DNA from 2 places in the Variovorax sp. LjRoot175 genome. Region 1 is predicted to be linked to the other one. Evidence: predicted binding sites of a transcription regulator. Region 1 holds the regulator's gene; the other holds the start of a gene.
The links. The regulator sigma-54, encoded in region 1, starts transcription at its own class of promoters, with help from an activator protein. The targets are predictions, from matches to a motif close to TGGCANGNAANCTGCTTT.

Region 1 (11,175 bases):
GTAGCGCCGTGCTGCCCAGCCTGGCCGCCTGTACCAGCACGCCCAGCATGCCCGGATGCAGCGTGATCCTGCCGAGCCTCGGCACCTGCACGGCCGTGCCCACGCGGTCGGGGTGTTCTGCCGTGCTGCCAACGTTGTCGCAATGCATCAGTGCACCCAGCACGACGGGTTGCTCCGCCGTGCTGCCGAACCTCGCCGCTTGCACCGCGACCCCTGCACTGATGGGCTGCTCGGTCGTGCTGCCACCTGTGCAGACCACCCTCTCGTCAACGCCCCTCACCCAGGCCGTGAACACGACCGTCGACATCATCAACACCGTCAGCACCACGGTGTCTCAGCCGGTCGTCAAGTCGGAATCCAAGAAAGAAGCGACCAAGGAAGAAACAAAGGAAGCGGCGAGCGACACGGTCGGCGCCAAGAACGAGCCGACCAAGAAGATGTACTGCAACTAACCGGGGCCGACCATGAACCTCCAATTCCCTGTCCTCGCATCCTTCCTGGCCGCGCTGTCGCTCTGCGGAGCGCAAGCCCACGCCGGCACGCCGGCCGCCCAGGTGACGCAGCTGAGCGGCTTCGTCATGGCCGTCAAGGCCGATGGCGTGCTGAAAGTGCTGTCGCCGCAATCCGTGATCGACGTGGGCGACACCCTGACGAGCGAGCAGGACACCTACGTTCGCATCGGCCTGGCCGACGGCCGCCAGGCCGTGCTGGGCCCCAAGACCCGGCTGAAGATCGCCAGTGCCGCCACGCTCGAGCTGGCCGCCGGTCAGCTGCAGGTGGTCGCAAGCGCAACCCCCGGCGCCGGCCGCCTGGCCATCGAGGCCGGCGAAACCACCGTCGATGCCGGCGCAGGCAGTTTCAATCTCTTCTACCGGCCGGATCCGGCCGTCGCCGTGGCGCGGCGCGCTTATGCGCAAGCCAGCCTGGCCTCAGCCGCCAGCCCGGTGCGAAGCGATGCGGGGACAGCCTTGCCCGTCTGGGAGAGGGTTGCGCAGGTCCAGATCCCCTCCGTGCCGCGCGCACCTTCCGTGCCGGGCGCGCTCGCGCCAGGCCTGTATGTGCACGTGATCGACGGCTTGGTCAACCTGTCGAACAAGGGAGGGTCGCAACAATTCTCGGCCGGGCAGTTTGGCTTCACACCCTCCTTCGTGCAGCCGCCGGTGGTATTGCCCATCAACCCCGGCCTCAAATTCACCCCGCCGCCGGTGTTTTCATCCTCGGCTTCCAGCGGCACCAGCGGCACGAAGAGCAACACCGTCGATTGCGAAGTGCGCTGAGCGCAAAGAAAAAGCCCCGCCAGGCCGAAGCCTGCGGGGCTTTTCTTAGCCAGCTTGCGGCGTCGCTCAGGCAGCCGGCTTGGCCGAGAGGCATTCCTTCATGAAGGCCTTGCGCTCGTCGCCTTTCAGCGCCTTGGCCTTGGGGTCGGCGTTGCAGCTCTTCATCTTGTCCTGCTGCGTCACCGGCTTGGCCGAGAGGCAGGTCTTCATGAAGGCCTTACGCTCGTCGCCCTTCTTGTCGCCGGCGTCCTTGTTGCAGGTCGCCATCTTGCTTTGCTGGGCCGTGGGGGCCTTGTCCTGCGCATGCGCGACGCCGATGGAGAGACAGGCGGCCACGGCAAACAGGGAGAGAAGCTTCTTCATGGTGTAGGTGTCCTCAAGGGTGGTTGTGACAGGAGCCCCGGCCGGGGCCGCCCATGCTAACGGCCCGAGGCAACGCCTGGATGACCATGGCCGGCCGGGGCCGGGTTTGCCCCCGGTAAAATCCCGCGATGCTATTGGTCAAACAGAAGCTGCTCGCGGCGCTCGCGAACACGCTCGAATCCTTCTCGCCCGGCGCCGGCGCCAAAGCCGCGTTCGAATCGCCCAAGGTCGCGGCGCATGGCGATTTCGCAAGCACCGCTGCGATGCAGCTCGCCAAGCCCCTGGCGCGCAAGCCGCGCGAACTGGCCGAGGACATCAGCGCCGCGCTCCAGGCCACCCCGGCCTTCGCGCAGTGGGTCGATGCCATAGAGATCGCCGGCCCCGGCTTCTTGAACATCCGCCTCAAGACCGCTGCCAAGCAGCAGGTGGTGCGCGAGGTGCTGGCCGCGGGCGAGGCCTTCGGCCGCCAGCCCGCGCGCAGCGATCGCGTGCTGGTCGAGTTCGTCTCCGCCAACCCGACCGGCCCGCTGCATGTGGGCCACGGCCGCCAGGCCGCGCTCGGCGACGCGATCTGCAACCTGCTCGCCTCGCAGGGCGCGCAGGTCTGGCGCGAGTTCTATTACAACGACGCGGGCGTGCAGATCCAGACGCTCGCCACCAGCACCCAGCTGCGCGCCAAGGGCTTCAAGCCCGGCGATGCCGAATGGCCCGAGCAGGCCTACAACGGCGAATACATCGCCGACATCGCCGAAGACTTCAAGGCGAAGAAGACTGTGCGCTCGGACGACCGCGAATACACCGCGAGCGGCGACGTCGACGACATCGACTCGATCCGCCAGTTCGCCGTGGCCTACCTGCGCCACGAGCAGGACTTGGACCTGAAGGCCTTCCAGGTCCGCTTCGACAACTACTACCTCGAATCGAGCCTCTACACCAGCGGCCGGGTCGAGGCGACGGTGAAGCGGCTCATCGAGGCCGGCAAGACCTACGAGCAGGACGGCGCCCTGTGGCTGAAGTCGACCGACTACGGCGACGACAAGGACCGCGTGATGCGCAAGAGCGACGGCAGCTACACCTACTTCGTGCCCGACGTCGCCTATCACATCGCCAAGTGGGAGCGCGGCTTCGGCGAGGTGGTCAACATCCAGGGCACCGACCACCACGGCACGATCGCGCGCGTGCGCGCCGGCCTGCAGGCCGCGAACGTCGGCATCCCGGCCGGCTATCCCGAGTACGTGCTGCACACCATGGTGCGCGTGATGCGCGGCGGCGAAGAGGTCAAGATCAGCAAGCGCGCCGGCAGCTACGTGACGCTGCGCGACCTGATCGAGTGGACCAGCACCGACGCCGTGCGCTTCTTCCTCCTGAGCCGCAAGCCCGACACCGAATACACCTTCGACATCGACCTCGCGCTGGCGCAGAACAACGACAACCCGGTCTACTACGTGCAGTACGCGCATGCGCGCATCTGCTCGGTGCTGGCGGCCTGGGGCGGCGATGCGGCCGCGCTGGCGGATGTCGAGCTCGCGCCGCTGCAAAGCCCGGCCGCGCAGGCGCTGCTGCTGCTGCTGGCCAGGTACCCCGACATGCTCGCGGCCGCGGCCAAGGATTTTGCGCCGCACGACGTCACCTTCTACCTGCGCGAACTGGCTGCCTGCTACCACAGCTACTACGACGCCGAGCGCATCCTGGTGGACGAGGAGCCGGTCAAGCGGGCCCGCCTGTCGCTGGTCGCGGCCACCGCGCAGGTGCTGCACAATGGGCTGGCAATTCTCGGCGTGAGCGCGCCGCGCAAGATGTGATTTCGAACCATGACTAAAAGACAGAGCGGCAACATTGTCATCGGGCTGATCGTCGGCCTGGTGCTGGGGCTGGGCGTGGCGCTGGGCATCGCGGTCTATGTGACCAAGGTGCCGATCCCCTTCATGACCAAGACCCAGCGCGGCGGCCCCGAGCAAGACGAAGCCGAGGCGCGCAAGAACCGCGACTGGGACCCCAACGGCCCGCTCGCCGGCAAGGCAGGCGCCGCCCGCCCGCAGGCACCCGCGACGCCCGCACCGCCCCAGCCCGCCACGGCGGGGGCGCCCACGCCGCCGACCGCGCCGGCGCCCGTGGTGGTGCCACCCGGCGCGCAGCAGCAACAACCACAGCGCGCCGGACGGCCGCCCCTGCCGGCCGAAGCCAACGCGGTGCCGCCATCGAACGACCCGATCGGCGATCTCGCGCGGGCACGTTCGGGCGCCAGCCCCGGCGCCACCACCGCCGCCGCGGCGCCCAGCGCCAGCACCGATCCTTTCATGTATTTCGTCCAGGCCGGCGCCTTCCGCACCCCCGAGGACGCCGAGGCGCAGCGCGCCAAGCTTTCGCTGATGGGCGTGGAAGCGCGCATCACCGAGCGCGAGCAGGCCGGCCGCACCGTCTACCGCGTGCGCGCGGGGCCTTTCAACAAGAAGGAAGATGCGGACCGGCTCAAGGAGCGGCTCGACGGCGGTGGCCTCGAATCTGCATTGGTGCGCGTCCAGCGCTGAGCCTTCATCCATACTCAAGCTCGCCGGTCCGGGAACTCCGGGCCAGCCGCGGGCTCTGTCAGCCGCACAGGAGAACTTCTTAATATGAAACGTCGTGACTTTTCGCTGGCCGCCACTTCGCTGGGGCTTCTTCCCCTCGCCTCACCTTCGCACGCCCAGGCGCTCGCGCCCAAGGCGGGCACCGACTACGCCGTGCTCGACAAGCGCGTGCCGGTCGACGCGCCGGCCGGCAAGATCGAGGTGATCGAGTTCTTCTGGTACAGCTGCCCGCATTGCAACGCCTTCGAGCCGACGCTCGAGACCTGGATCAAGAAGCTGCCCGCCCACGTGTCTTTCAAGCGCGTGCCGGTCGCCTTCCAGCCCAGCTTCCAGCCGCAGCAGCGGCTCTACTACGCGCTGGAAGCGATGGGCAAGGTCGACGAATACCAGCGCAAGGTGTTCGCCGCGATCCATCAGCAGCGCCAGAACCTCTCGGGCGAGCAGCAGATCATCGACTGGGCCGCGGCCAACGGCCTCGACAAGGCCAAGTTCACCGAGAACTTCAAGTCCTTCAGCGTGGCGAGCAAGATCCAGCGCGCCAAGCAGCTGCAGGATGCTTACCAAGTGGCCGGCGTGCCCGCGATGGGCATCGCGGGCAGGTGGTATACGGACGGCGAACTCGCGCGCAGCATGGACCGCGCGCTGCAGGTCACTGACTTCCTGGTCGGCGAAGCGCGCAAGAGCGCGTAAAAAAGCGCCTCCCGCCGCTCGTCGCGGCAACCAGCAGGAAGCCCGCTTCGGCGGGCTTTTTCATCCGCCGGCGGAAACCGGATCCATGAGGCCGCATACAATCGCCCAGCAAGTTTCGTGCCTTTTATGACATCGTTACATTCCTCCTCCGTTTCTCGCCACCTTTGTCGCGCTTTCGTATTCGCCTTGGGCGTGGCCGGCTTCGTGTCGGCGGCGCAGGCCGAGAAGGCGGACCGCACCAAGCCGATGAACATCGAGGCCGACGCCATGCGCTACGACGACCTCAAGCAGACCAGCGTCTTCACCGGCAACGTGGTGGTGACCAAGGGCACCATCATCATCCGCGGCATCCGCATCGACGTGCGGCAGGATCCCGAGGGCTACCAGTACGGCATCGTCACGGCCGCGCCCGGCAAGCTGGCCTATTTCAAGCAGAAGCGCGACGCCGGCCCCGACGAGTGGATCGAGGGCGAGTCGGAAGTCATCGAGTACGACAGCCGCGCCGACAACGTGAAGTTCATCCGCCGTGCGGTGATGCGTCGCCTGGTCGGCGCGACACCCAACGACGAAAGCAGCGGACCCTTGATCGTCTACGACCAGAGCAACGACACCTTCACCGTCAACGGCTCGCCGCTGCCGCCCAATGCGGGCGTGGCGACCCAGCCCGGCGGCCGCGTCAAGGCCATCCTCACGCCCAAGGCGGCCGCCTCCGCGCCCGCTGCCGGGTCCGCCAGGCCGGCGGCGCCGGCCGCCTCCGCGCCGGCGTCCGGAACGGGCCTGCGCTCGACCACCACGCTCGGCGGAGAGCAGCGCAAGTGAGCGGCGGCAACGAAGTCCTGGGCAGCCGCCTCGAGGCGCGCGGCCTGCAGAAGAGCTACGGCAGCCGCAAGGTCGTCAAGGACGTCTCGCTCGGCGTGCAAAAGGGCGAGGTGGTCGGCCTGCTGGGGCCCAACGGCGCGGGCAAGACCACCTCCTTCTACATGATCGTCGGGCTGGTGCGGGCGGATGCGGGCGAAATCAGCATCGACGGCGAACCGATCGCGCACATGCCGATCCACCGCCGCGCCCGCATGGGCTTGAGCTACCTGCCGCAGGAAGCTTCGATCTTCCGCAAGCTCACGGTCGAGGAGAACGTGCGCGCCGTGCTCGAGCTGCAGCGCGAACTCGACGACGCGGGCCGGCCGGTGCCGCTGTCGAAGCAGCGCATCGAGGAACGCCTCGGCGAACTGCTGCACGACCTGCGCGTCGACCATCTGCGCGATTCGCCCGCGCTGGCGCTGTCGGGCGGCGAGCGCCGCCGCGTCGAGATCGCGCGGGCGCTGGCCACGCAGCCGCGCTTCATCCTGCTGGACGAGCCCTTCGCCGGCATCGATCCGATCGCGGTGATCGAGATCCAGCGGATCATCAGTTTCCTGAAGGAACGCGGCATCGGCGTGCTCATCACCGACCACAACGTGCGCGAGACGCTGGGCATCTGCGATCACGCCTTCATCATCAGCGACGGGCATGTGCTGGCACAAGGCACGCCTTCGGAGATCGTCGACAACGCCGAGGTACGACGCGTGTACCTGGGCGAGCATTTCCGGATGTAGGGGACCGTACTTCGATGAAGCAAGGGCTCTCGCTTCGCGTTTCCCAGCACCTGGCGCTCACGCCGCAGCTCCAGCAGTCGATCCGGCTGCTGCAGCTCTCCACGCTCGAATTGAGCCAGGAAGTGGAGCAGATGCTCGACGAGAACCCGTTCCTCGAACGCACGGCCGAAGAGGCGCCGCGCGAGGAGTTCGGTCTCGAGGCGGCCGATGCGCCGGTGCGCGACGAAGACCGCCAGGCCGAGGGCGAGGCTGACTTCGTCCCCGGCCCGGCCGCGGCGCCGGCCGAGGTGGCGGTCGCCGCCAACGGCGATGCCGAAGCGGCTGCGCCCGCCGACAGCGAACCCGACTGGGAGGGCGACGGTACGGTCGACCTCGCGCCCGACGACAGCGAATGGGGCGGCGATGCGCCCGCGCGCGCCAACAACCTCGGCGACGACGAGCGCACCGATGCGACCGAGCTCGCGCGCAGCCAGGAATCGCTGCAGTCCTTCTTGCACCGGCAGGCGCTGTCGCTGCGCCTGGACGAGAACGACTGCGCCGCGCTGCGCTTCCTGATCGAATCGCTCAACGACGACGGCTACCTCGAGGATTCGCTGCCGGCGCTGGCCTCGGGCCTCGCGGGCGACGACAACGACCAGTTCGACGAACTGGTGCATCACTTCCAGGTCGCGCTGGGCCTGCTGCAGAGTTTGGAGCCGGCCGGCGTCGGCGCCCGCAGCCTCGGCGAATGCCTGACCATCCAGCTGCGCCAGCTGGCGAGCGCCAAGGAGAGCGAGGAGGAGGCCCAGGTGCGCAAGACCGCCATCGCGATCTGCAAGCAGCCGATGGAGCTGCTCGCGCGGCGCGACTTCAAGCGCCTGGCCACGCTCACGCGCAGCAACGAAGACGAGGTGCGCGCCGCACTGCAGCTGATCGCCAGGCTCGAGCCCAAGCCGGGGCGCCGCTTCGTCGACGTCGAGCGCAACATCGTCGTGCCCGACGTGATCGTCACGCGCATCGGCCACGGCACCAACGCGAAGTTCCGCGTCATGCTCAATCCCGAGGTCATGCCGCGGCTGCGCGTGCACGACATCTATGCCGGCGCGCTCAAGCAGCACAAGGGCGAGGGCAGCCAGGCGCTGTCGCAGCGGCTGCAGGAAGCGCGCTGGTTCATCAAGAACATCCAGCAGCGCTTCGACACCATCCTCAGGGTCTCCAACGCGATCGTCGAGCGGCAGAAGAGCTACTTCGTGCACGGCGAGCTCGCGATGCGGCCGCTGGTGCTGCGCGAGATCGCCGACGAGCTGGGCCTGCACGAATCCACCATCAGCCGCGTGACCACCGCCAAGTACATGGCCACGCCCTATGGCACCGTCGAGCTCAAGTACTTCTTCGGCTCGGCGCTCGGCACCGAAACCGGCGGCAACGCCTCCAGCACCGCGGTGCGCGCGCTGATCAAGCAGTTCGTGAGCGCCGAGGACGTGAGGAAGCCGCTGTCCGACAGCCAGGTGTCCGAGATGCTCAAGGAGCAGGGCATCGAGTGCGCGCGCCGCACGGTGGCCAAGTACCGCGAGGCACTGCGCATCGCGCCTGCGAACCTGCGCAAGGCACTCTAGCGATGAGTCGCCGTCCGAGTCCGCTCCCAAGCTGGATTCGCCTCGGCCTGGTCTTGATGGCGGTGCTTCTTCTCGCCAGCGGCTGCGCGATGCTGCCGGCCGAATTCGAGCGCACGCCGTCCAAGGCGATGCCCTTGTCCACCGGCACCGTGCTGGGCCGCATCGCCAAGGCCTCGCAGCCGGATGCGGACTTGAGCGGCTTCCGGCTCATGCCCAGCGGCGACTTCGCGCTCAACACGCGGCTCGAGCTCGCGCGCCGCGCCGAGCGCACGCTCGACGTCCAGTACTACCAGATCGACAACGACGAGACCGGCCGCTACCTGCTGCGCACACTGCGCGACGCGGCCCAGCGCGGCGTGCGCGTGCGGCTCCTGATGGACGATCTCTACACCGCGGGCGAGGACGAGCTGCTGCTCGCGCTGGCCGCCACACCCAACCTCGAGCTGCGGCTCTTCAACCCGTTTCCGGCCGGGCGCGGCAGCATGCTCAGGCGCTTCTCGGCCTCGCTCTTCGACTTCAGCCGCGTCAACCGGCGCATGCACAACAAGCTCTTCATCGCCGACGGCGCGATGGCGGTGGCCGGCGGGCGCAACATCGGCAACCCGTACTTCACGCAGACGGCCGGCGCGAACTTCATCGACCTCGACACCTTCGTCGCCGGCGCCCTGATCCCGCGCCTTTCCAGCCTGTTCGACCTGTACTGGAACAGCGAGCACGTGCGGCCGATCGAAACCGTGGTCGCGCCCACGCTCGCGCGGGAGGAACGGCAGCGGCGCTTCGAGGAGCTGACTGCCCCGGCCACCACCCCGGCACCACGTCCGCCGGCGCCCAATGACCTGCTGGGCTACAGCCCGATCGTCGAGAACCTCAACGCCGGCAAGCTCGACCTCATCTGGACCACCGCCGAGGCGTATGCCGATTCGCCCGAGCGCGTGATCGGCAAACAGGTCACTTACGGCGGCGTGCCGCTGCTCGACGTCGACAGCGTGCGCTACAACGTGGTCGAGCAGATGCGGCGCGGGCGTTCCGACGTGACGCTGGTGTCGCCCTACCTGATCCCCGGCAAGGAGGGGCTGGAGGTGCTGCGCGAGATCCGCCGGCGCGGCATGAAGATCAGCGTGGTCACCAACTCGCTGGCCGCCACCGACGAGCCCGTGGTCCACACCGGCTACCGCCGCTACCGGGCCGACATGCTGCGGCTCGGCGCCGAGATCCACGAGCTGAGCTCGGTGCGCACGCGGCGCAGCGTGCGCCTGGGCCTGTTCGGCACGCAGATCGGACGCCTGCACGCCAAGTCGGCCGTGATCGACGGGCGCACGCTCTTCGTCGGCTCGATGAATTTCGACCCGCGCTCGGAAGTGCACAACACCGAGATCGGCCTCTTCATCTTCAGCCGCGAGATGGCGCAGCAGGTGCTGAAGCTGGTCGAGGTGCTCAAGCAGCAGGGCGCCTACAAGGTGCGCTTCGCGCCCGGCACCGAGAAAATGGAATGGGTGAGCGAGGAGGCCGGCGTCGAACAGGTGCTCACCAGCGAGCCCGATGCGGGCTTCTGGGACCACCTGATGCTTGAGCTGCTGGCGCCGCTGGCGCCGGAGAGCCTGCTCTAGACCTCATTAGTAGCGATAACGGTCATGACGGTCATAACGGTCATGACGGTCATGACGGTAGTGATGGCGATCACCGTGCCGGTACTCGTCGCGGTATTCATGGCGGTAGAAGTGCCGCGGCGGCGGGCGGTGGTAGTCATACACGGGAGCCGGACGGTAGTGCCGCGGCGGCGGGTCGTAGTAGACCGGCGCCGGGGCATAGTGGACCGGGCTGGCAATGCCGACGGCGACCCCTGGCACATGGATGCCCACCGACACGGCCAGGTCCCTGGCGCTGGCGGACGTGGCGCCCAGCACGGCTGCGGCGGAGAAGGCGCCGGCGGCGATCCACTTGAAGAAACGGGTGTGCGCGATGTTCATGAAGAAACTCCTGAAGGCATGAAGTGCCGTTGGGGTCATTGCACCTGGCCCGCGTAAAGCAGGACCCGCCTGTTCCGTGAAGCTTGTTGCTGAATGTTGCAGCGCGGACGTACAGCTCAGGATCGGACTTACCACATAAAATGCAGTTTTGTGGGGTAAGAAATCCATGCCTGTCCAGCACGCCCTGTACCGCATGCATGAGCTGGCTTTCCGCACGCAGTACGCCGAGCTCAAGGAACGCACTGCGTCTGCGGGCCGCCTTCTTCAAGGAACGCCCGGGAGCCTTCAGTTGCGCCGGGGGACAGGCTATGCCTACTGGTATCGGGTCTTCTATCCGGCGCCTGGCAAGAAGGCCGAGCAGATCGTCTGCAAAGACGGGGACACCGCGGCACTCGACGAAGTGTCCCGCGAGATCGAGTTCGCCCAATGGACAAGCGCCCAGGTGAGAAATCTCAGGAAGCTCGATTTCCAGGTGGCGGACAAAGGCGTGGCGAGCGTGCTGGTCGAGCTTCACAACGCGGGCATCCTGGGCGCGTGCCTCGCACTGGTCGGAACCTTGGGCTTCATGGCCTGGTTGAACGAACTCGGAGCGATGGCGGTATCGGCCCGCACGCAGGACGTCGACATTGCCGCCCGGCAAAAGCTGAGGCTTGCAGCGCCGGCGTCCTTTCTTGAAGCGATGGAAGCCACCAGGCTTGGTTTTCATCCTGTTCCCGGGATTCCAAGCCAGGCGCCCTCGACTTCCGTGAAGCTCAAGGGCAGGGATGGATTGCGAGTCGACGTTCTGACGCATGGCGAGGAGCTTGGAAAGACCGTTCCCCTGCCGCAGCTGAAATGGCATGCCGAGACCGTGCCCCACTATGACTATCTGCTCGCGGAGCCAAGTCGCGCCGCATCGCTTGCCGGCGGCCATTGCATCCCTTTGACGTTGCCGCAGCCGGAGCGCTTCGTCTGGCAAAAGCTCTACGCGAGCGCCGAGCGCAAGGCCAAGCCCGAGAAAGCCGAAAAGGACCTGCTGCAGGCAGCGACCCTGGGAGCCGTCCTGGCCGAGCAGCAAGACGAGCTTCTGTCCGATTCGTTTCGGGATGCGCCAGCCGCACTCAAGGAAGTGGCGAGAACCCGCC
Region 2 (11,175 bases), 270 kb from region 1:
ACCCGCCCACTGGCAAGATCCGCCAGCCCTGGCAACGACCGAACCCGCACGGGCAGCGATTGCAGGCGCTCGATGAGCTGATTGCGCCGCTGCCGCGTCGCGCTCGGCACCGCGAGAAGAATGTCGGTGACCGCATGGCGGCCCACGACATCGGCGGTCTCTGCGAAGGCATGGACCTTGACCCCATTGATCGTGCGCCCTGCCTTCTGGGGATCGTCGTCGATGAATCCGACCAGCGAATAGTCTTGTATTCCTGAGAGTGCGGCTGCGGTCTGCGCTCCGGCCACGCCGGCGCCATAGATCAGCAAGGGCGCGCCGCGGGCACGGGTGCGGCTGGCAATCCATTGCCAGCCCAGCGCGCGGCTCGAGGCGACGAGGATCAGAAAGAGCAGCGGCTGCAGCACGATGAGGCTGCGAGGGATGCCCTCCCAATGGAAGAGCAGCCAGACGAACGGGCACAGCGCGACACCGTACAGCGCGACGGCGCGACCGGTCGCCAGGATCGAAGCCACGCCCGTGTAGCGGAAGATCGCTTTGTACAGGCCCAGCCGGATGAAGACCGGAATGGCCAGCGCGGGCGCCACCGCGTATGCGAGCCGTTCGGCGCCTGCGGGCCAGTGCAGCGTGTCGAGCCGCAGCGTGAACGCGAGCCACATCGACACCAGCGCGAGCACGGCGTCGAGCGCCATCACTACCATGCGCTTTCGGGAGCGAGACCAGCTCAGGATCCTGTCTTGCATCGCTTTGCGGTCACTGGACTTCCGGATCGATACGGGGAAAGGGCACCGCCTCGACGCCCTGATGTTCGCTCGCGAATTCGCCCCAGGCGACTCGAAGCTTGTCGCAATAAGCACGCGAGAAGAGCAGGCACGAATGCCGCAGCGCTTCCTGCGCGGCCAGCGGCTGCCCGTTGAGCGCGGCGGCCTTGGCATATCGCAAGAGCGCGTTCTCTACGGGATAGCGCCTGGCCGTCAAGCGCAAGCGCTCGATCTCGCTCGCCGGCATGCCTTTGCGCGGCTCGATGCGCAGGTTGACAAGCGCGGCCTGCAATCCGTTCAGGATATGAATCTCGGGTGCCGGAGGGGGCGCCCGAACACCGATGCGGGCGGCTCGCAAGCGCTCGGATTGCACGTCCAACTCAATGGCGCGGTACTCCTTCCACGCGAGCAGCAGGACGCAGCCCAACGCAACCACGAGGGCCGCAGACACGGCGCGCGGCAGCCGGACAGGTGCAACGAGCGACGAGCGCGCGTTCAGGATGCCCATCATCAGCGCCACCGGAACCAGGAAGAACGCCTTGCAATGCGGCAACTCGAGCAAGCCGTGCAGCGTGAATGTGCCGAGGGCCAGCAGGATCAGAATCTGCTCGGCGCCGGCGGCACGCCTCACCTGCCACCAGAACCATAGGCCCAGCAGTGCAGCGATGGCCAGACCCAGGGGCACCCCGTTCCACACCATCAAGTCGAGCACGAGGTCATGGGCGTGCTGGATGCCTATTTTCAGGTCGGCATACTGGGGCAGTTCGTCGACCTGGACCAATCGGCCCTGGTTCCAGCCGTAGCCCAGCCATGGCCGATGCCATATGCCATCGACCATCATGGACCAGATCTCCGGTCGGCGCCCCGAGCTCAGCCGCGAACCCAGACTGTCGGCCCCACCGGCACCGATGATGTCGGTTGCGAACGTCCAGCCGAGCGCCAGCACCGCGAACCAGAACCCCAGCCCGACGAAAGCCGGCCTGTGCTTCGCGGTCCCCAGAGAAGCCGGCGAGACCCACGCGACGGCCAGCAACAGCGCAATGCCGAGCCAGCCCGTGCGGGACTGCGTGCTCGCGACCCCGAGCAGTACGGTAGCGGCGGCAAACACTGCAACTCGGCCGCCGATCCGCTGTCGGGTGTGGGCCCACCACAAACCGACAAGCCCCCACAGCAGCAGCGTGCTCAGCTCGTTGGCCTGGCCCACATTGGCCATGGGGCGGGTGCCTGTCGAGATGGGGGCCATCAAGGGCCCCCAGTCGAGCAGCAGCCATTGCGCCAGCGCGAGCGCCGTGGAGGCCAAGGCGGCTATGACGAAACCGGCGAACAGCGCGTCCGGCAAGCGGCCCGGGGCCAGCGCCTCGCAGGATCTGGCGACAGCGACCGACACGGCACAACCCAGAAGGTACACGCTGACCAGAGGCGCTTCGCCAGGAAACGCAAACATGCCACCCGCGGCCTGCAGCAGGGGAATCAGCGCAGCAGCAGCGAAACCCAGCGAGAGCAGGTCGAAATCCATTCGCGCACGCCGCGTCACCGCCCACAGAGCCAGCGGCAGGACAGCCAGACCGGCGGCGACCTCGCTGTAGAGCGTGGGCCACGGATAGGAATGCACGGGAATCAGCCACGGCAGGGCGAAGCCGAAAGCCAATAGCGACCAGCCCACACCTGTCGATGGATTGCGGGTCGAGCGGGCCCTCGGCACCGCCGCCGCGATGCTCACCAAAGCTTGGGATGGATTCGACATGGGACAGCTTGTTCCGTCGTCAAAAGCAGCTACTGCCTCGCATCGGGTTTGTCGAGATGAAGGACGGCTCCGCGTTGCCAGAAGCGCGGCGGAGACACATTGCCTGAATCATTGGACGATTGGCGCGACAGCAGGTCGCGGCCATGGACAGCCCACATGCCCGCCAGCAGCATCGCGGACACCAGCATGATCGGCGCGCGCGACCTGAGTTTCGTCGCTGGAGCGGCGGCCGCCGCGGCCGTATCGGTCGAGCGCTTCCGGTAACACGCCAGCGCCCATCCAGCCATCCATATGATCAGCAGCTGGCTCAAGGGATAGACAAAGGCGCCTGAAAACAGACTGTTCATGACGCAAGCCAAGAGGCCGCCAAGGCAAAACGGAGGAATCCAGCGATGCCCTCGAATCAACCGGTAGAGCAGCAATCCGACGAGAACGACGGCGCCCACCCCCAAGAATCCGTACTCCCCGATCCATTGCAGCGCAATATTGTGAGGGTGCATCGCGATCACCAGGCCGTCGTGCCTTCCGAATTGATCGCCGCCTATTCCGACCCACGGCGATCGGGCCCAGGATTCCACTAGGCCGCCCCACAAATCGCTTCGGGATGAAGTGCTCAGGCGAAATACGGTCTTGGTCGTATGGTCCGAGTCGAAGAGCCATCGCATGCCGTAGAAGAATGCCCCCGCGACAGCGAGCGACGAAACCGGCAGACGAAGCAGGGCTGAATCCTTTCGAAGAAGCGCGACCAGCAGCAGCGCGCTCGTCGTGGACAGCAGGACCGAGCGGGCGCCGTCTTGCCAGAGTGCCAGCAGATAGAGCGTCGAAAGCAGCCAGACCAGCGGCGTCATCCGCGCGCGCGCCAATCCGCCGGGCCGGTGCCAGAGCAGGAACAGGCACGGAAGCAAGGCATCGTCGAATTCGCGGATCGTCGAGAACACCAATTGCCAGTCGTTCCATGTGCCGCTCAGGCAAAGATCGATGGTGCTCAACACCATCAGCCAGATATTGAGCAACGGGGCCAGCGCCAGGATCACCGCGCTTCGATCCTGCCTTTGCGGGTCGCCTTCGAAGAGCCTCGCGCAAAAAAGCACCCCTAGAAACAGCATGCCATACAGCGTGGCGTCGGCGATGGAGAACGGCGACCACCGAGTGCCATGCAGGCAGATCGCCAGAAACGCCAGTGAAATCGCCCAGATCCAGAGGCCGGACCACGGCCTTCCATGAATGACCGCGGGCAGGCGAATGACGGAGCAGACGATGAGAATCGACAGGCAGATGATCTGCGCTTTTCGATAGAAATCGTACGGATCCGCGATCCCGAAGAAAGTGATGATGCCGGAAAATGCGACGACGGCGAACGCGGGAATCGTCCACGCCAGAAGGCCGTCTGCGAATTTTCGATGCGTCATGAAAGAAGGTCGCGAACAAAAAAAGCGGCCTCGAGGGCCGCTTCTATCACCGGTCCACGATCAGGTGGGACGGCATTCGGAAGGCAGGTACTTCGCAGCAATAGCGGAGGAGCACGTCCAACGCAGTTGACCGGTGTTGGTGCCAACAGTCGCCGGCGTCAGTAGGATATCGCCCGTCGCATTGGGAACCGTCGATGTGACCGTCACAATGCCCGTGGTGGGGGCGACGACCACGTTCGACACATATTTTGTTGCGCCGGGGAAGACGTAGCCACTATTGGACGCCGTGACAGAGGCAAGAACGCCAAGCGACGAGGTGGTTTCAGCGACTGCCAGCTTTGCCGGAGCGGCCATGACGAGCACTTCGGAAATCTTGGCGCGGGTGGTGTAGTCCTGATACGCCGGCAGAGCCACAGCAGCCAAGATACCAATGATCGCCACAACGATCATCAACTCGATAAGGGTGAAACCCTTTTGCACATTGCGTGCGATGGAACGACGGTTCATTCAAAAACTCCAGTTGGTTGAAGGGCCCGAGGAGGGCCCCCGGTGCGTCCAACCTCCGCAGCATCTGTGCCATCCCTGCTGCTCGCCTCTGAAGCAAACCTTGGTGTGCATTTGTTCACGCTGGAGTTACAACAGGTGACACAATCTGTTGCATATGCCACACGCGGGATGACAAATTTTGTCAGTCGACCACCGACAGTGTCAGACCTGCAGGACCCCCGCCGCCTCCAGCCATCGAATGTCCCGCCCCTTCGTTCCATGCACCTGCGAGCCAGCGGCCAGCATGTCGATCTGGCTCATGATCTCTTCGGTCTCGGCCGGCTTGGTGTGGGTGATGTAGATCGGGTAGTTCTTGCCGGGCGCAATGTTCGCCAGTTCGTCGGCCAAGGTCGCAGGTGACAAATGCAAGCTGCGCTGCGCCAAGGCCTGCTCCCGGTCACTGAACGCCGTTTCGATGACCAGGATGCCTATATCAAGCTGGTTCACCCGCTGCCAGAAGGCCGGATTGCGCTCGGTATCCCCGCTGAAAACCCAGTTCGGCCCGCCCTCGGCGCAGCGCACGGCATACCCGCAAGCCGGCACGGTGTGGACCGCCGGCAGCACCTCGATGTTCTTGAGCGCCCGCGTTCCCAACTGGAGCTGCTGGCCAACCACGATGTCGTGAAAGCTCACAAACGGCGCCTCGCGACTGGGAATGCTCGCGAAATCAGGCCAGATGACGTTGTTGAACACATGGGCGCGCAGCGCCTCGATGGTGGCGCGCAGCGCATGCACGCGCAGCGGCCTGCTGCGGCGGCTGGCCACGGCGTCGATCATCAGGGGCAGCGCGGCGATGTGGTCGAGGTGCGAATGGGTGAGCACCACGTCGTCGATGGCGGCCATTTCGGCCAGGCTCAGGTCGCCGACGCCGGTGCCGGCGTCGACCAGCAGGTCACTGTCGACCAGGAATGACGTCGTGCGGCAGTCCTTGGCGATGGCGCCCGAGCAACCCAACACGCGCACCTGCATATGCGAGGCCTTTTGTTTTCTATTTGGTTTCGAACCGGGTTGCACCACCCCAGTTCTGGTCTTTGGGCTGCAACGCTATCGAGGCTAAACGCTGCGCGTACAGCTGGTAAAGGAATTTTTTGGCATCTACAGCCGGCAGTGGGGTCAAGCCTCTGGCCCGTACCAAAGCCTCGGCGCGGCCGGCCGTCGCTCATCCGGCGACGAACTGCATCCGGGTGCCGCCGAGTTCGAGCACGTCGCCGTCCTGCAGGGCGACGGCCTCGTTGCCGAGCGGCTCGCCGTTGAGCTCGGTGCCGCCGTCGATGGGCGCCACCACGTAGCCGTGCAGGCGTCGCGTGACGGCGGCGACGGCCACGCCGGGTTTGCCGATCGTTGTGACGACCTTCTGCAGCGAGAGTTCGCGCCCGGCGCCGCTGCCCGACAGGACGCGCATGACGGCCACGCCGGTGCCGCCGCCGAAGGGCTGGTGCACCGTGGGTGCGGAACTGAGGGGAATCGGGCCCGACGGTGCCGGCGCGATGTGCGGCGCCGGCCCGGCCCCTTCGGAGGCGCCGCTGGCCACCAGGTAGCGGATCTTGTACTTGCCGACCTCGACGACGTCGTTGTGCTCGAGCGCCTGCTTCTTGACGGCACGCCCGTTGATGTAGGTGCCGTTGGTGCTGTTGAGATCTTCCAGGTAGACATCGCCGCCGATCATGTGCAGCACGGCGTGTTCACCGCTGATCGCCAGATTGTCGATCACGATGTCGTTGTACGGCCGCCGTCCCAGCGTGGTGCGGTCCTTGGCGAGCGTCACCTCCTTGATGACGACACCGTCGATCGAAACGATCATTTTCGGCATGGCCGACTCCTGGATCTCATTTTTTTGGGCTATCCGGATGCCTCGAGCGCTTCACCTGCACCTGCACGGGCCAGGACAACCGAAATGTTGTCCCTGCCGCCATTGTCATTCGCAGTTGAAACCAAAAGTGTTGCCTTCTCCGAAAGACCGATATCTTGTAACAAAAGCGTGAAAAGCTGCGCGTCGGGAACCATCTCGCTCAGCCCATCGGAACATAGCAGGAAAAGGTCCCCGGGTTTCACGTTGTGCTCGTGCATTTCGAGTTCGACATGGCGTTCGATGCCGAGCGCCCGCGTCACCAGGTTGCGGTGCGGCGACTGGATGGCCTGCTCGGGCGTGATTGCGCCGGCGTCGAGCTGCTCCTGCAGCAGCGAATGGTCGCGCGTGAGCTGTTCGAGCTTTTCGTTGCGCAGCCGGTAGCAGCGCGAGTCGCCGATGTGGCCGACGATCGCGCGCTTGGGCCCGAAGGCGGCCAGCACGAGCGTGGTGCCCATGCCCTGCAGCTGCATGTTCGCGACGCCGGCTTCGAGGATGGCCGCGTTAGCCTCGTCGGTACCGGCCTGCAGCGCGCGGCGCAAGGCCCGCGGGTTGGCGGTCGGCCCGGCGTGGGCCAGCCAGCGGCCGAAACTGGCTTGCAGCAGCGCGATGGCCATGCCGCTGGCCACCTCGCCGCCGTTGTAGCCGCCCATGCCGTCGGCCAGGAGAACCAGGCCCAGTGAGGCGTCGAAGGCGATCGTGTCTTCGTTGTTGGCGCGCACCCGGCCGGGGTCGGTGAGCGCGGCGAAGTCCCAGGTCAGCGAGCCGGTGTCAGGAGAAACGGATGCGCCCAGGTTCGCCATGAATCAGTTTGGTTGAGGAGCCTAGCCGTCAGTGCGCGGCGGCGGCCGCGCGCCTTTGCTGCCAGCGGCCGACAGCGACGACGAAGAATGCGCCGGCCGCGGCGCCTGCATAGTGCAGCCAGGGGTCGGCCGCCAGGGCGCCGCGCAAGGCGACGTCGCTCACGATGGTCTCGCCGCCGACCCAGCCGATCAGCGCGGCGCCGAGCATGATGATGATCGGGAAACGTTCCATGAGCTTGATCATGAGGGTACTGCCGAAAATTACCAACGGGATGCTGATGGCCAAGCCCAACACGAGCAGCACCATGCTGCCCTGCGCCGCGGCCGCGACCGCGATCACGTTGTCCAGGCTCATGACCAGGTCGGCCAGCAGGATGGTCCGCACCGCGGCGAGCATGCTGCCATATTCCTTTTCCTCGCCGTTGTCGTCTTCCTCATCGCCGAGCAGCTGCACGCCGATCCACAGCAGCAGCGCGCCGCCGAGGATCTGCAGGTAGGGCAGCGCCAGCAGCTTGGCAGCGACCACGGTGAGCGCGATGCGCAGCACCACGGCCGCACCCGAGCCGAACAGCACGGCCTTCTTCTGCTGCTGCTGCGGCAGCGAGCGGGCGGCCATCGCGATCACCACCGCGTTGTCTCCCGAAAGAATGATGTTGATCCAGACAATCTTGACGAGCCCCGATCCAGAAATCGGCAGTTTGCAAATAATCCATGCCTCATATCCACTGTTATGTATTGAAAAAGCGCCCGCAACGTGAATTGCGAGCGCTTTTGTTCTTGTGTGGTCGAGGAGGCGGACGTTTTAGAGCAGCGCCTTGAGGCGCTTGGCCAGCTCCGAGAAGTTTCGTGTGACCGTGAAACCGCACTCTTCCATGATGGCGAGCTTGGCATCCGCCGTGTCGGCACCGCCGGAAATCAAGGCGCCCGCGTGGCCCATGCGCTTGCCCGGAGGGGCGGTCACGCCGGCGATGAAGCCGACGATCGGCTTCTTCATGTGGTCCTTGCACCAGCGCGCCGCGTCGGCTTCGTCGGGGCCGCCGATCTCGCCGATCATGATGACGGCGTCGGTGTCGGGGTCGTCGTTGAAGGCCTTCATCACGTCGATGTGCTTCAGCCCGTTGATCGGGTCGCCGCCGATGCCCACAGCGCTCGATTGGCCGAGGCCGATCTCGGTGAGCTGCGCCACGGCTTCATAGGTCAGCGTGCCGGAGCGGCTGACCACGCCGATGCGGCCCTTCTTGTGGATGTGGCCGGGCATGATGCCGATCTTGATCTCGTCGGGCGTGATCAGGCCGGGGCAGTTCGGGCCGAGCAGCAGCGTCTCTTTGCCGCCGGCAGCGACCTTGGCCTTCATCTTGTTGCGCACTTCGAGCATGTCGCGCACCGGAATGCCTTCGGTGATGCAGATCGCCATGTCCAGGTCGGCTTCGACGGCCTCCCAGATCGCGGCGGCCGCGCCGGGCGGCGGCACGTAGATCACCGACACGGTGGCGCCGGTTTGGGCCGCGGCTTCTTTCACCGAGCCGAAGATCGGGATGTTGAAGATCGACTCGCCGGCCTTCTTCGGGTTCACGCCGGCCACGAAGCAGTTCTTGCCGTTCGCGTATTCCTGGCACTTCTCGGTGTGGAATTGGCCCGTCTTGCCGGTGATGCCCTGGGTGATGACTTTGGTGTCTTTGTTGATGTAGATCGACATGACGTTTCCTTAGGCTTTCTTGACTGCTGCCACGACCTTCTGGGCCGCGTCCGCCATGGTGTCGGCGCTGATGATGGGCAGGCCCGAATCGGCCAGCAGCTTCTTGCCTTCGACTTCGTTGGTGCCCTTCATGCGCACCACCAGCGGCACCTGCAGGTTGACCGCCTTGCAGGCCGCGATCACGCCGGTGGCGATGGTGTCGCACTTCATGATGCCGCCGAAGATGTTGACGAGGATGGCCTCGACGTTCTTGTTCTTCAGCATGATCTTGAAGGCCTCGGTGACCTTCTCGGGGGTGGCGCCGCCGCCCACGTCGAGGAAGTTGGCCGGCTCGCCGCCGAACAGCTTGATGGTGTCCATGGTCGCCATCGCGAGGCCGGCGCCGTTCACCAGGCAGCCGATGTTGCCGTCCAGCGAGATGTAGGCGAGATCGAACTTCGAGGCTTCGACTTCGGCCGCGTCTTCTTCGTCGAGGTCGCGCAGGGCCACGATATCGGGGTGGCGGAACAGCGCGTTGCTGTCGAAGTTGAACTTGGCGTCCAGGGCAATGATGTTGCCCTTGCTGTCACGGTTGAGCGGGTTGATCTCGACCAGCGAGGCATCCGTCTCCATGTAGCAGGTGTAGAGCTTCTTGAAGATGTCCACGGCTTGCGCGGTGGAATCGACCGGGATGCCGATGCCGTCGGCGATCTGCTTGGCCTGTGCGTCGGTCAGTCCGTCCTTGGGGTCGGCGAAGACGGTGATGATCTTTTCGGGCGACGAATGCGCGACTTCCTCGATGTCCATGCCGCCTTCGCTGGAAGCGATGAAGGCCACCTTCTGCGTCGCGCGGTCGGTGACGGCCGAGACGTAGTATTCCTTCTGGATGTCGGCGCCGTCCTCGATGTAAAGGCGGCGAACCTTCTGGCCTTCGGGGCCGGTCTGGTGGGTCTTGAGCTGCATGCCGAGGATGTCGCCGGCGAGCTTCTTGACGTCGTCGATGCTCTTGGCGACCTTCACGCCGCCGCCCTTGCCGCGGCCGCCCGCGTGGATCTGGGCCTTGACCACCCACACGGGGCCGCCGAGTTTCTGGGCGGCTTCGACCGCCTCCTGCACCGTGTATGCCGGAATGCCTCGCGGCACAGGCACGCCGAACTTGGCAAGAATTTCCTTGCCCTGGTACTCGTGAATCTTCATGAGGGTGTCTCTCGGAACGAGGTTGAGAACGGGAGAATTTGGCTGTTGTCCGCGGGCCACGGCGATTGGGGAATCGGGCGGCGGACAGCAGGCGACTGTATCATGGTGCGCCGCACCAACGGCCCGCTGTGGCTGCGGCCAATACGTAATTTCTTCTTACGCGACTTCCCAGGCAATCCGAGGCTTGCACCATGCCCAAGGTCTTCATCGACGGCGAAGCCGGTACCACCGGCCTCCAGATTCGCGAGCGGCTCCAGCAGATGCCGCAGATCGAACTCGTGAGCATCGCGCCCGAGCTGCGAAAGGACGTGGCCGCCAAGCGCGAGCTGATGGCCGGCGTCGACCTGGTGGTGCTCTGCCTGCACGACGATGCCGCGCGCGAGTCGGTGGCACTCATCGACCAGCTCGAAGGCCAGGGACGCCGCCCCAAGATCATCGACGCCTCGACCGCGCACCGCACGGCCGCCGGCTGGGTGTTCGGCTTCCCCGAACTCGTGGCCGGCCAGACGGAGGCCGTGGCCAAGGCCGAGCGCGTGGCCAACCCCGGCTGCTACGCGACCGGCGCGATCGCGATCGTCCGCCCGCTGGTCGATGCCGGCCTGCTGCCGGCCGACCATGCGATCGCCCTGCCCTCCGTCAGCGGCTACTCGGGCGGCGGCCGCACCATGATCGAGGCCTATGAGGGCGGAAAGGCACCGCTGTTCGAGACCTACGCGCTGGGCCTCAAGCACAAGCACATCCCCGAGATCATGAAGTACACCGGCCTCACGCGCCGGCCCGTGTTCATTCCCTCGGTCGGCAACTTCAAGCAAGGCATGCTGGTGCAGCTGCCGCTGCACCTGGACGAGCTGCCCGGCCGGCCCAAGGCGGGCGACCTGCAGGAGGCGCTGGCCGCGCACTACGCGAAGAGCAACACGCCCGAAAAGTTCGTGAAGGTGCTGCCGCCCACCGAGGACGGCAAGATCGACGCCCTCGCGCTCAACGACACCAACGAGCTCGAGATCCGCGTGTTCCCGAACGAGGACCACCGCCATGCCGTCGTCATCGCGCGGCTGGACAACCTGGGCAAGGGCGCCAGCGGCGCCGCGGTGCAGAACCTCAAGCTGATGCTGGGGCTGTAAGCCCGCGCAGCTGCATTTCGCGGCTGACCCTCACTCGTTAGGGTCGTACCGCAAGACCTTTGCCACGACGGCGCCG

Region 2: the regulator sigma-54 is predicted to act here: its motif matches at 4,473-4,490, upstream of ACSQ89_RS28625 (pilin).

The regions. Positions count from the first base shown of each region.
Region 1 is NZ_CAXURY020000001.1:5,505,501-5,516,675, reverse strand. It holds gene ACSQ89_RS27365 (two-partner secretion domain-containing protein) at 1-452, shown strand, start outside; gene ACSQ89_RS27360 (hypothetical protein) at 465-1,277, shown strand; gene ACSQ89_RS27355 (PsiF family protein) at 1,344-1,640, opposite strand; gene argS (arginine--tRNA ligase) at 1,769-3,442, shown strand; gene ACSQ89_RS27345 (SPOR domain-containing protein) at 3,452-4,168, shown strand; gene ACSQ89_RS27340 (thiol:disulfide interchange protein DsbA/DsbL) at 4,253-4,897, shown strand; gene lptA (lipopolysaccharide transport periplasmic protein LptA) at 5,024-5,716, shown strand; gene lptB (LPS export ABC transporter ATP-binding protein) at 5,713-6,489, shown strand; gene ACSQ89_RS27325 (RNA polymerase factor sigma-54) at 6,504-8,084, shown strand; gene ACSQ89_RS27320 (phospholipase D family protein) at 8,087-9,691, shown strand; gene ACSQ89_RS27315 (hypothetical protein) at 9,698-10,051, opposite strand; gene ACSQ89_RS27310 (GSU2403 family nucleotidyltransferase fold protein) at 10,245-11,175, shown strand, end outside.
Region 2 is NZ_CAXURY020000001.1:5,777,748-5,788,922, forward strand. It holds gene ACSQ89_RS28610 (polysaccharide biosynthesis protein) at 1-740, opposite strand, end outside; gene ACSQ89_RS28615 (Wzy polymerase domain-containing protein) at 751-2,502, opposite strand; gene ACSQ89_RS28620 (O-antigen ligase family protein) at 2,532-3,911, opposite strand; gene ACSQ89_RS28625 (pilin) at 3,972-4,418, opposite strand; gene ACSQ89_RS28630 (3',5'-cyclic-nucleotide phosphodiesterase) at 4,620-5,426, opposite strand; gene ACSQ89_RS28635 (FHA domain-containing protein) at 5,617-6,267, opposite strand; gene ACSQ89_RS28640 (Stp1/IreP family PP2C-type Ser/Thr phosphatase) at 6,297-7,106, opposite strand; partial or broken gene ACSQ89_RS28645 (TerC family protein) at 7,135-7,819, opposite strand; gene sucD (succinate--CoA ligase subunit alpha) at 7,909-8,802, opposite strand; gene sucC (ADP-forming succinate--CoA ligase subunit beta) at 8,812-9,978, opposite strand; gene argC (N-acetyl-gamma-glutamyl-phosphate reductase) at 10,170-11,099, shown strand; gene recX (recombination regulator RecX) at 11,130-11,175, opposite strand, start outside.